Regions from separate parts of the Vreelandella sp. ssv genome, predicted to be linked through region 1. Evidence: predicted binding sites of a transcription regulator. Region 1 holds the regulator's gene; each other region holds the start of a gene.
The links. Region 1 encodes FNR, which switches genes on or off when oxygen is low (the NO sensors DNR and NnrR bind a similar motif). Its sites were predicted from a motif close to TTGATNTANATCAA; they were not measured.

Region 1 (4,187 bases):
TTTGCCGATGACCTGGGCGAAGCGCTGGCGCTATTTTCCGAGCTGCGTCTCAGGCAGCAGCTCAATGCACTGGAAGCAACCAGCACGTCGCCAGAGGCGAACCGTGCCAATCGCGTGGTGGTGCAAAACCTCTCTTCTCTCGAACGTGACCTATTGCGTGAAGCGCTGCACATTGTGAAAGACTTCAAGCAGCGGCTTTTCCATCGATATCATTTGGAGTATTCGTGACAGGAATGCGGCTATTAGATCGACACGTGGCTCTCTTTAGCGGTTCCTTGCGTACTTTGCTGAGACGCGAAAGCGACCGGCGTCGCTGTGCTGACTCTCACTATGCCTGGCTATTTAACCCCTATATGGGCGATGAACTAGTCGCGCTTGCTTGCACGGCAACGCCCACGGCATCTTCCCCGGTGATCAGTCTGGCAGCGGTGGTGCTCAGCCAGCAGCAGGTGCGCACCAGTCGCGCCTTTGTGCTGACGCTTGGCATACCGGGGCAGGCTGAGAATGCGTCGCTGCGTCGCCATCACTTGCTATGTCAGGCGGGGGAGGTCTCTTGCCCGAGCAGCGACAATTTAAATGCGTTGGTAGAGTTTATCGGCAATCGCCCCATTGTCGGCTGGCAGTTGGACAAGCGGATTGGGGCGTTAAATACATTGCTGAGCGAGCGGCTGGATTTCGCGCTGCCCAATGCCCAGGTCGATTTGGCAAAGCTGCACCAGCGCCAGCTGCGGCGTTTGCACCCTGAGGTCGATGCACCCAGTAGCTTTACCCAGGCGCTGGCGTGCTGGCAGGTGCCCTCGATGGGCATGCAAAGTATGTTAGGCGAAGCGACGGCAAGCGCGCTGCTGTATATGCGTCTGCAGCGGGTGATGGCAGAGGCAGCTTAGTGGCAGCTATCGTGGTGCAGAGGGAAGGTTTCCGCGAGGGCACTGTGACCCCATCCCTGGGCGCTACTTTTTCCATCCCTGGAAAAAGACCCTCGCTTCAACCTACCCTCTCACCGAGTACGGTTTAATCGTCAGGGCAGTCATTTTACATTGCGATATCTTGGGTGGTTCTCTCTGAGTAGTTGGGTCTGGGCGATGAGTGTTGTTAGAATAGCAGCCACTTTTTTCTTGAATGCCTTCCACCCTCGGCAGTGCTTATACCATGCAATCTCTTGATCATTTTGACCCTGCTCACCTTGGAGCCTCCCAAGCTGACGTTGAGCGCGACCAGCCTGAGCTGGCTGATGTTAAGCAGAAGCGTGAATTTAACAAACTGCAAAAGCGCCTGCGCCGAGATGTGGGCAATGCCATTATTGATTACCAAATGATCAATGAAGGCGACCGTGTGATGGTGTGCCTCTCCGGCGGCAAAGACAGCTACACGATGCTGGAGATTTTGCGCAATTTACAGCGCAACGCACCGGTTAATTTTTCGATAGTGGCGGTCAATCTAGATCAAAAGCAGCCCGGTTTTCCTGAACACGTGCTGCCAGCTTATTTGGATAAACAGGGCGTGGAGTATCACATCGTCGAGCGTGATACCTATTCGGTGGTGAAGGAAAAAACGCCAGAAGGCAAAACGACTTGCGCACTCTGTTCACGCCTGCGCCGCGGTTCGCTGTATGGTTTTGCCGAAGAGATCGGTGCCAACAAAATTGCATTGGGCCACCACCGCGAAGATATCCTTGAAACCCTGTTTCTCAACATGTTCTTTGGGGGCAACTTGAAAGCGATGCCGCCCAAACTGCTCTCCAATGATGGCAAAAATATTGTTATTCGACCGTTGGCTTACTGCAAAGAAGCGGATATTGCTGAATTTTCTCGGTTAATGGAGTTTCCGATTATTCCCTGCAATCTCTGCGGCTCCCAGCCCAATATGCAGCGCCAAGTGGTCAAAGAGATGCTCGCCGAATGGGATAAGAAATTCCCCGGCCGTCTAGAAAGCATGTTTAAAGCGGTGACTAATATTGCGCCTTCCCAGTTGGCAGACCGCAGCCTATTCGATTTTGAAGGCTTAGAGGCCAAACAGGCGGAGCTGCTGGCCGGGCGTATCCAGGCATTTAACGTTAGCTAATTCAGCTAACCGTTTGTTCTTCCTCCTCGGCGAGAGTAATCAAGCGCTGCATATCGAGAATATTGACCTCTCGCCCAGAAACCGCCACCACGCTCTGCTGTTGAAAGCGGCTTAAAATACGGCTGACGGTTTCCACCGCTAAGCCCAGGTAGTTGCCGATATCGGCTCTGGGCATTGATAGGCGAAAGCTGTAAGGCGAGTAGCCCCGGCGACGAAAACGATCCGAGAGGGTGATCAAGAAGCTCGCTAGCCGCTGATCAGCGGTTTTACGTGACAGCAGACGCATCATGCGGCGGTCATCGCGTAGCTCCTTGCTCATGCTGCGATACAGCTGGCCGCGCAGTTCGGGCAGCTCCTCGGAGAGTAAATCCAGGCGGTCAAAAGGAATCTCACAGATAGTGGTCGTTTCCAGGGCGATAACGCTGCCGGGGTAGTGCTCTTCATCAATTCCGTCCAGCCCCACCAGCTCACTGGGCAGGTAGAAGTTGGTCAGTTGCTCGCTGCCATTCCCCTCCGCCGTCACCTGCTTCAAGCTGCCTGAGCGAACCGCATACACGCTGGTGAAGGCGTCGCCCTGGCGAAACAGTGGCTCGCCCTTTTTCAGCGGTGCCCGGCGGCGAATAATGGCATCGAACTGCCCGATATCATCTAGCTCAAGGGCAAGCGGCAGGCACAGCGAGCTCAGGCTGCAGGTCTGGCAACGAGCTTCATGGAGTAGCGAGCGTCGTCGGTTCATGGGATCCAACATGCATAGCTCCTTGAGTAGCGTTCAAGAGAAATTTTACGTTATCCGTGCCGTACTAACAGCTGCATCCATTATTATGGAAGCTTCATGTGGTTAGCGACAGCCCGATTACACAATCTTTGAGTAGTGCTGCCCCGTTTGCCCAGCAAAATGGGCATCAAACGCCATGGCTAAATGGCGAATCAGCAAGCGACCCATAGGGGTTACGCTAAGCTGATCGCCGCTCCGGGTCAGCAGACCGTCGCGCTCGGCGCTTTGTAAGCTCTCCAGCGCCGGTGCAAAGTAGCGGGGAGCATCGATGTTCCAGCGCTGACCAACGGCGGACAGGTCGATGTGCATATCGCACATCAGTCGTTCAATCACGTCTCGGCGGATCAGGTCATCATCACTCAGGCGCAGCCCGCGCACCGTCGCCAGTTGGCCTTGGTCCAGTGCCGCTTCATAACGGGCCAGGTCACCAGGATTCTGCGCATAGACACTGCCTACCCGTGAAATGGCGGAAACGCCCAGCCCTACCAGATCACACTGGGCATGGCTGGAATAGCCTTGAAAGTTGCGCTGCAGCGAGCCTTCGCGCTGAGCAATGGCTAAGCTGTCATTGGGACGAGCAAAGTGATCCATCCCGATATGCACGTAACCTGCCGCCGTAAGCATCTCAATCGTGGTGTGCAGAATCGCCAGTTTCTCGTCGCTGCCCGGCAAGTCATCGACGTTAATACGTCGCTGGGGGGTAAAGCGCTCAGGCATATGGGCATAGTTGAAGACCGAAAGCCGTGCGGGGTTCATCTCAATGACCTGACGAAGGGTATTCGCAAAGCTCTTTTCGGTTTGAAACGGCAGGCCGTAGATTAAATCGAGATTGAGAGAGCGAAACCCCAGCCGATGGGCTTCATCCATCAATGTTTCGGTGAGGACTCGCGGCTGAATGCGGTTAATGGCTTTCTGCACCAGTGGGGCCAAGTCCTGCACCCCTAAACTGATGCGGTTGAAGCCAAGCGACTGCAGGTGTCGCAGGGTAAACACATCCGCTTCGCGAGGGTCTATTTCAATCGCGTAATCGCGCTGAGAAGACGATGAAAGACCAAAGCGCGCATCCAGTCGATCAATCAGGTCGCCCATCTGATTCAAACTCAGAAAGGTTGGTGTGCCGCCGCCCCAGTGCAATTGCTCCACCGGACGTGAAGTATCCAGATGCCGTGCAATCAGCACCATCTCACGGTCGAGCCGGGATAAGTAAGGCTCAGCCAGAGCGGTGTTTTTGGTGGCGATTTTATTACACGCGCAGTAAAAGCAAATTTTACGGCAGAAGGGAATATGCACATAGAGCGATAGCGGGCGTTTGCCAGCATTACTTTGCTCAAGCGCCTGAGTCAGATCTCCG
Region 2 (4,187 bases), 420 kb from region 1:
TGCGAAAATGTCGATTATGGTGACCTGGAGCCGACACAATGCCCGCATTGTGTCCGCCACTGGTGAGAACGAAGGTCACATCCATATCAACGAACAGGTGAAGTTTGTAGACGGAACGCCAGGGAGCGACATGGTCGTCCTCTGTACCGACGGCAAAGATGGGGGCACGAATGTCGGTAACCGCGATGACTTTTTTACCCACATGATAGCGCCCTTCGGCCAAGTCATTATTCAGGAAAAGCCAGCGTAGATACTGTGAGTGCATCCGGTAGGGCATGCGTGTCGCGTCAGCATTCCACGCCATTAGGTCAAAGGAATGACTCTGCTTGCCCAGTAAATAACGCTGGATAGCGGGAGCCCAGATCAGGTCTCGAGCACGCAATAAGGCAAAGGCTCCGGCCATCTGTTCCGAAGACAAATAGCCTGTATGCGACATCATGTCTTCAATCATGGTCACCTGGGAGTCGTTGATAAACAAACGCAACGGCCCCGCCTCGGTGAAATCAATTTGAGCGGCTAGAAAGGTAATTGTCGCGCAGCGCTCATCGCCTTCGCGTGCCATGGCCGCTGCCGCAATGGCCAGCAGTGTACCACCGAGACAGTAACCTACCGCATGGAGCGTTGGCGCGTGGGTAATCGCCTGAATAGCATCGATGGCCTCCATGATGCCAAGTTGTCGATACTCCTCCATGCCTAGTTCGCGATCCTCAGCATCGGGGTTTTTCCAAGAGATGATGAAAACGGTAAATCCCTTATTTACCAAAAAGTTAACAAGTGAATTGGTCGGCGATAAATCAAGGATGTAGTATTTCATGATCCAGGCAGGCACGATTAAAACGGGTTCGGGACGAACCGTTTCGGTGCTGGGGGTATATTGAATTAATTCAATCAATTCGTTACGGAAAACGACTTTGCCGGGGGTGACCGCAAGATTACGCCCGACTTCAAAGGGCTGCGGCCCCTTGGGCTGAGATAGGCCTGCTTTGTGATAGAGATCGTCAGCAAATTGCTTTGCGCCTCGGATAAAGTTCTGACCCCCTTCGGCGTACATTGCGGCCAAGACTTCTGGATTGGTAAGGGTAAAATTGGAAGGCGCTGCCGTGTCAATCATAAGACCGGCCACAAAGGCCATGAGGTTTTCATGCGCGGGCGCAACGCCATGAACCCCCGTCATAGCCTCTTGCCACCATTGCCAGTTCTGTTGATGGACCTGTGCCAACAAGTTAAAAGGATAGTGCTGCCAACCCTCCCCAGCGAACCGCCGGTCCAAGGTGGCGGTCTCGTCGCTTATTGGTTGGGGGTTTAGCGCTTGAGTCCATAGCATCTGCGTATTACACATCGCTGATGCCATCAATTGCAGCTGCTTGCCAGGCGAAACTGTCAGGTGCACAGCCCAGTCCATCCACGCCTCACCCAGAACCGATGGAGCAAGTCCAGACGTGGCTTTTGCCACAGCCCGGTGGGCAATTTGGTCTATAGCTTGATAGAAAGTGGGTAAACCGTTGTGCTTAACAGGACAGTCGATATCAGCAGGTGTCGTATCAGCCGCCGCTATTGCCGAACGTTGTAACATCGTTCCTCCCTGGGGATGGTATTGCTATTCCATCCTCTATAAGACGAGATGTTAGTCGTTTCACTGCTGTGCCAAACTGATCAACATCAATTATCTTCGCTAAAGTAGGTTTTTTTTACTTATTTCAGAACCTGTGTACCGAGCTTCTCCCTTCTGATCATTTTCAACTATCTTTGAGTCAATTGCTGCTTGTCGTCCGGGGGGGCTTTGGCTATCGCCTGTCGCCCATTCCGGCTGCCGGAGGCCCCACACATGGAATTCAAAGATTATTATCAGATACTCGGCGTGGCGAAGACCGCCACTACCGATGAGATCAAGAAAGCCTACCGCCAACTGGCACGCAAATTTCATCCCGATGTGAGTAAGGACCCGGAAGCCGAGCAGCGCATGCAGGAAATTAATGAGGCTAAGGCGGTATTGTCCGATCCGGAGAAACGCCTCGCCTACGATCAACTGGCTCAGCAGTATCACTCTGGTCAGGATTTCCATCCGCCTCCGGATTGGGATGCGGGTTTTGAGTTCAGCGGACGAGGCTTCGAGGAAGCTGATCTAGGTGTGTTTAGTGACTTCTTCGCCAACTTGTTTGGTCAGGGCGGGCGGGCAGGTCGAGGCAGACGTGACCATCAGATGCGCGGCGAGGATCGCCATGCCAAAGTCGTCATTGATCTTGAGGATGCCTACCATGGCGATATCCGGACGATTACGCTACAGGTGCCGCAGGTTGATGCCATGGGACGTGTTACCTCTCAGCAACATACTCTCAATGTGCGCATACCGAAGGGCGTTAAAGAGGGCCAACATATCCGTCTTTCGGGACAGGGCAGTCCTGGGATTCGAGGAGCCCCAGCAGGAGATCTGTTTCTCGAGATTCACTTTCGTACAGATCCACGCTACCAGATTGACGGGCGGGATATTTATCAAACGGTGCCGGTCACGCCTTGGGAAGCCGCCTTGGGGGCAAGTATCAAAGTATCCACTCCCTCGGGAGTAGTAAAAGTTAAGGTACCCGCAGGCTCCCAGACCGGACGCCGGTTGCGCCTGAAGGGGCGCGGTATTCCGGGGCCTGCTCCAGGCGATCTTTATATAGCGCTTGAGGTAGTATTGCCCCCAGCGAATACTGCCAAGGCACGTGAATTTTATCAGGCTATGGCGCGTGAGCTTGCGTTTGATCCACGCCGCCACAAAGGAGGCTAGGACATGGCACAGCCGTTCATTGCTAGCGGTGAACTCATTGACGATACGACCTTATCTCTCGATGAGTTGGCTCGCGCCTGCTCGGTAGCCACCGAATGGGTCGTGGAGCGCATCGAGAGCGGCCTGCTGGCTGATGGCTCACCCTATGTGGCGAGCTGGCGCTTCACCAGTCGTGATCTAACGCGTGCGCGACGGCTGTGTCAATTGGAGCGGGACTTTGAAGCCGCACCCGAACTCGCTGCCCTGACGACCGACCTGATCGAAGAGAACCAGCGTCTAAAGGAACGGTTACGGGCCGCTGGGTTAAGAGTCAAATGATATCCAAATAGTGAGCGCCGACGAAACGCTACCCGCTGCATTTAAAGCCGTCGCACCGAATTCCCACCTTCGATAATGCGGTTGATCAATGCCACAACCCCTAGGTGTGCTTGCGTTTCATCGTCCAGCCCTTCTGCATTCGCATGGGCATTGGCGGCGTCCTGCAGAACACCAATAATTTCACTTTCCGAAAGGAGTTGGTGGTCATTCAAGGCAAGTAGTAGCGATTCACAGATGGCCAGTGCCGCCAATCCTGCATAGTCATGTTGTTTTGACATGTGAGTTTCTCCATGTGGGTAAGTGGAGAGTGTTGGAGAGTGTAAAAGCAGCGAAGCATCCCGCCTGATTAGCAGCGAATTGATAGAAACCCCGCTATGCTAGGCTAATCAAAAGCAGTCACGCTGTGGCTTTTTGATTATATTTTACTCCATTGGGAAAGGTTATGACGGCGATTGAAACTCTCCCGCTTGCCCGTAAACTTGGGGCATATATGGCGTTGTCGCAGGCCGAACGTACTCTTATCTCGGACTTGCATCAGTCCTGTAAACCAGTGGCGGCAGGAAGACACTTAGTCGATCAGGGACAAACAAATCATTTAGCTTATATTCTCGCGGCAGGGTGGGCCTGTTCGTATAAGATCCTGCCCAATGGCGCTCGCCAAATCGTAGATTTTCATATTCCGGGCGATTTCCTGGGTCTGCGACATGTATTGCTGCACACATCTGATCACACTATTGAATCCATTACCGATAGCGAAGTCGCTGACGTACCAGTGAAAGAGCTGCTTGAAATTCTATCTCGCAATCCGCGGCTTGCAACAGCTGTCCTGTGGGCAGCGTCGCGGGATGAAGCCATGGTGGTTGAGCATCTCGTTGATATTGGCCGACGCAGTGCCGTGGGGCGCATGGCACATTTTCTGCTGGAACTTGGCTCAAGACTCAAACTTGTGGGTTTAGGGGATAAACAAGGGTATGTTTGCCCACTCACCCAATACCATCTGGCCGATGCGTTAGGGTTGACGGCGGTCCACGTTAATCGTGTGCTCAGGCAATTGCGCGAAAATGGGTTACTGACCTTTCGTCATGGGGTGGTGACCTTCGAC
Region 3 (4,187 bases), 470 kb from region 1:
GTGCGGAGAACCGCACATCGACATCCTGCCAGTGCAGTTCGGCATTCGCTTCGCCTTGGTAAAACACCTGGCTGTGCTTGAGGTAATTAACGTCGTCGCGTTTCTGCATACCTTCATCCAGGCGCTGATGGGCACCGCGGGATTCACGGCGCTCAAGAGCACTCAAGCAAGAGGCTTCGGCAATATCCAAACCATAGCCAAGCTCGATACACTCCAGCAGCTCGGTATTGAATATCTTGCTGGTATCTTTAACGCGTATCTTATTGAAGCGAGCGCGCAGCTGGCGCATGGTCTCAAGCGAATGGCGCATGCCCTCTTCAGTGCGGTAAATACCGCAGCCGCTCTCCATGGCCTGCACCATGGCGCGCTTGAGTTCGACCCAGTTCTCCCCACTTCCGGTTCCGTCACAGAGGCGCAGCAGCTTGGCTTGTTGACGATCACCCTGGGCTTCCAGCAGCCGCTCATCGGCCCACTCGGTTTTTGCTGCACGCTTGCTGGCTTGCTCCCCGGCTAAGCGGCCAAACACCAGCAGCTCACTTAGCGAATTGGAGCCTAGCCGGTTAGCGCCGTGCAGCCCCACCGAGGCGCACTCCCCAGCGGCATAAAGCCCGGCGATGGAGGTTTCGCACTGAGGGTCGGTTTCGATCCCACCCATGGTGTAGTGCACCGCCGGGCGAATAGGGATGGGCTCTTTAACAGGATCGACATTGATATAGGCTTTAGCCAACTCGCAGATAAACGGCAGGCGCTCCAAGATATACTTTTCACCCAAGTGGCGCAGGTCGAGATAAACCACGTCGCTGTCGCCAAACTTACCCGTGCGGCCCGCCTGCTGCTCTTGCCAGAAGGCCTGGGAGAGCTTGTCCCGCGGTCCCAGTTCCATGTATTTGTTTTCCGGCTTGCCCAGCGGGGTTTCCGGGCCCAGGCCGTAATCCTGCAAATAACGGTAGCCCTCTTTATTGAGCAGAATGCCGCCTTCGCCCCGGCACGCTTCGGTAATCAAAATACCGGAGCCAGGCAAACCGGTGGGGTGGTACTGGACAAACTCCATATCCCGCAGCGCCACACCGTGACGATAAGCCATCGCCATACCGTCGCCGGTGACAATGCCCGCGTTGGTATTGAAGCGGAACAAGCGCCCTGCGCCGCCGGTAGCGAGAATCACCGCTTTAGCGCGCAGCAGGGTCAGTTCACCGGTGGCAATCTGCAGGGCTATCACGCCAATCACCGCACCTTCGTGAACGGCTAGATCGAGCACGAAAAACTCATCGAACCGCTCGATCTCAGGATATTTCAGCGAGGTCTGAAACAGGGTGTGGAGCATATGAAAGCCGGTTTTGTCGGCCGCAAACCAGGTACGGGCGGTTTTCATGCCCCCAAAGCGGCGCACCTGCACTTGGCCATCGTCTTTACGGCTCCAGGGGCAGCCCCAGCGCTCCATCTGCACCAGCTCTCGATAAGCATGATGAACAAAGTAGTCGACGACACCCTGCTCAACCAGCCAGTCACCGCCTGACACGGTGTCATCGAAATGCGCCTGATGGGAATCTTCGGCACTGGTGACGGCGGCAGCACCGCCTTCAGCGGCCACGGTATGGGAGCGCATGGGATACACCTTGGACAGCAGCGCAATACGTTGAGGTGTCTTATGCTCCTTGGCGTGCTCAGCGGCCCCAATGGCAGCACGCAAGCCTGCGCCACCCCCACCCACAATGACGATATCGAAATCTCGCTGCTGCATGAAAAGCCCCTTCATTAGCCAAGTCACAGGTGGTAATGGCGGCAATCTACGCTGCCGTCTTCTTTATTCGAACCTATCATGCCCGCTGCAGACCCTGCTTGTTAGTCGAAAGGACTATTGACGTGAATCAAGGAAGAAGTGAATTGAGTCGGCATTGCTGTTCCCGGCGTGCCGCAGCACCTACTCTTCCAGCCATCCCGTGCATGGCAGATCCCTATTCGCCAGACGACAACAATCGCCAGGATAAACTCAAGAGAGGTGCCGAATGACGACGAATGCTCAACCCTCACCGCGATGGAAATTGTTAGCTCCGCTAGCAGTCGCCATCATCGTCGCGCTGATACCCACTCCCCCCGAGCTAGCTCCCCATGCATGGTATTTTTTAGCCATCTTTCTGGGCTGCGTGGTGGGTTTGATTCTTGAGCCACTACCGGGGGCGGTGGTAGGTCTGGTCGGCGTTACCCTGGTGGCACTGCTTTCTCGGTGGGTGTTGTTCTCTCCCGAACAGCTGGCCGCTGACGGCTTCAACCCCGCCGGACAAGCTTTTTCCTGGGCGGTGTCGGGCTTTACCAACTCCACCGTCTGGCTGATTTTTGGCGCCTTTATGTTTGCCTTGGGGTATGAAAAAACCGGGCTCGGCAGGCGGATATCGCTTTGGCTGGTCAAAGCCATGGGGAAGCGCACGCTGACCCTTGGCTATGCGGTGATGATTGCCGATGGCATTCTGGCACCGTTTACGCCCTCGAATACCGCGCGCAGTGCGGGCACGATTTATCCAGTCATTCGCAATCTACCGCCGCTTTACGATTCGCACCCCAATGACCCCAGCATGAAGCGCATGGGCAGCTTCTTGATGTGGACCGCGTTGGCCTCCACCTGCGTAACCAGCTCGCTATTTTTGACCGCACTGGCCCCCAACTTATTGGCTATCGCGCTCACCGAAAGCACCACTGGTATTCAGGTCAATTGGGGACAGTGGTTTATGGCGGTCGTGCCGGTGGGCATTCTGCTGCTTCTGCTGGTGCCGCTGCTGAGCTACTGGCTATGCGCCCCCGAAGTGAAGGCAGGCGATGAAATTTCTGACTGGGCGGGAAAGGAGTTAACCAAGCTGGGCGTACTGACCCGCCATGAAATAATGCTGGTCGTGATGGTGGTCACCGCCCTGCTGCTGTGGATTTTTGCCGGCAGTGTTATCTCTGGTTCACTCGTGGGCCTAGTGGTGATCTGCGGCATGCTGTTAACGGGCATCATTCACTGGGACGATATTCTTAATAATCGCGCGGCTTGGAATACCTTTGTATGGTTTGCCACCCTGGTGGCACTGGCAGGCGGTCTTAGCCAAGTGGGATTCGTTAGTTGGTTTGGCAATGTGGTGGGCGGTCAGATAAGCCACTTCGACCCGCTGATGGCCATGGTAGCGCTGGTGGTCATTTTCTATCTACTGCACTACTTCTTTGCCAGCGTGACGGCCCACGTTACCGCCCTGCTACCCGTGATTCTGGCGGCAGCTACCGGGGTTGCCGGACTGGATATGCAGATGTTTATTCTGCTGCTGCTACCCACACTTGGCTTTATGGGCATTCTCACCCCCTACGGTACAGGTCCAAGCCCGGTTTACTACGGCAGCGGCTATCTGCCCAGCGCACTCTTTTGGCGGTTGGGGGCGATCTTTGGACTGCTATTCCTGGTGGTCTGGCTAGTCATTGGCCTGCCCTGGTTAATTCTAATCAGCTGACCGGTGGTTTAGCCAAGCGTCTGATACCAGGCGTTGAGGTTATGTGAGATTTCATCCGGCTGCTCGGAATGGAGATTGTGGCCCCCTTCCAGCGTGATATGGCGCAGGCGCGGGGCCATTGTTGTCAGATGAGATGCCAAAGAGTGGAACTTGGCATCCCGCTGCCCCGAAAAGTAGCTTACCGGAAGCGAGGTACTTTCCAGCCACTGCCAAAGCGAAGGCTGTTGGCCTAAGGAAGTTGATCGCAGCATGCTGGCGATGGCTGGCCCGTGATTCGCTAGCCGACGTTGAATCTGCCGAGTGCACTGGGCCTCGGTTAAGTCGGCGAACACCGGCTGCCGATACCAGTCGGCAAGTACATTCTCTAATGACTCCTGCTCGAAACGTGTTGCCCAGCGTTCATCGTGGGCAATTCGGGCAGAGCGCTCGTTTGCAGGCAACCCTGGGTGAGCGCTCTCCAGCCAGAGTGCTTCCAACCCCGATGGCTGACGGCTGGCATGGTAAAGCGCCAAACGCCCACCCAGGGAGTAACCCAGCAGGCAGTAGCGGCTAACGCCTCGGTCACTCAATGTGTCGCACAGCCAATGGTGAAACGCCTCAAACGAGGCCAGCCGTATCTGGTGATTCTCACCGTGGCCCGGCAGGTCTAACGCTAAGCAGTTAATGCCTTCCAAGCCAGCGATGACCTCATCCCAATCCTGACGATCCCCC

Region 2: a site for FNR is predicted at 1,650-1,663, ahead of AC5TBW_RS13065 (DnaJ C-terminal domain-containing protein). Genes of this name have one in related genera too.
Region 3: a site for FNR is predicted at 1,859-1,872, ahead of frdA (fumarate reductase (quinol) flavoprotein subunit). Genes of this name have one in related genera too.

What each region holds. Positions count from the first base shown of each region.
Region 1 is NZ_CM182545.1:3,279,068-3,283,254, reverse strand. It holds gene AC5TBW_RS14925 (DUF294 nucleotidyltransferase-like domain-containing protein) at 1-228, shown strand, start outside; gene AC5TBW_RS14920 (3'-5' exonuclease family protein) at 234-887, shown strand; gene ttcA (tRNA 2-thiocytidine(32) synthetase TtcA) at 1,150-2,061, shown strand; gene fnr (fumarate/nitrate reduction transcriptional regulator Fnr) at 2,063-2,809, opposite strand; gene hemN (oxygen-independent coproporphyrinogen III oxidase) at 2,915-4,187, opposite strand, start outside.
Region 2 is NZ_CM182545.1:2,862,963-2,867,149, reverse strand. It holds gene AC5TBW_RS13070 (PHA/PHB synthase family protein) at 1-1,573, opposite strand, end outside; gene AC5TBW_RS13065 (DnaJ C-terminal domain-containing protein) at 1,826-2,767, shown strand; gene AC5TBW_RS13060 (chaperone modulator CbpM) at 2,771-3,085, shown strand; gene AC5TBW_RS13055 (hypothetical protein) at 3,127-3,363, opposite strand; gene AC5TBW_RS13050 (Crp/Fnr family transcriptional regulator) at 3,528-4,187, shown strand, end outside.
Region 3 is NZ_CM182545.1:3,744,377-3,748,563, forward strand. It holds gene frdA (fumarate reductase (quinol) flavoprotein subunit) at 1-1,741, opposite strand, end outside; gene AC5TBW_RS17075 (anion permease) at 2,007-3,476, shown strand; gene menH (2-succinyl-6-hydroxy-2,4-cyclohexadiene-1-carboxylate synthase) at 3,485-4,187, opposite strand, start outside.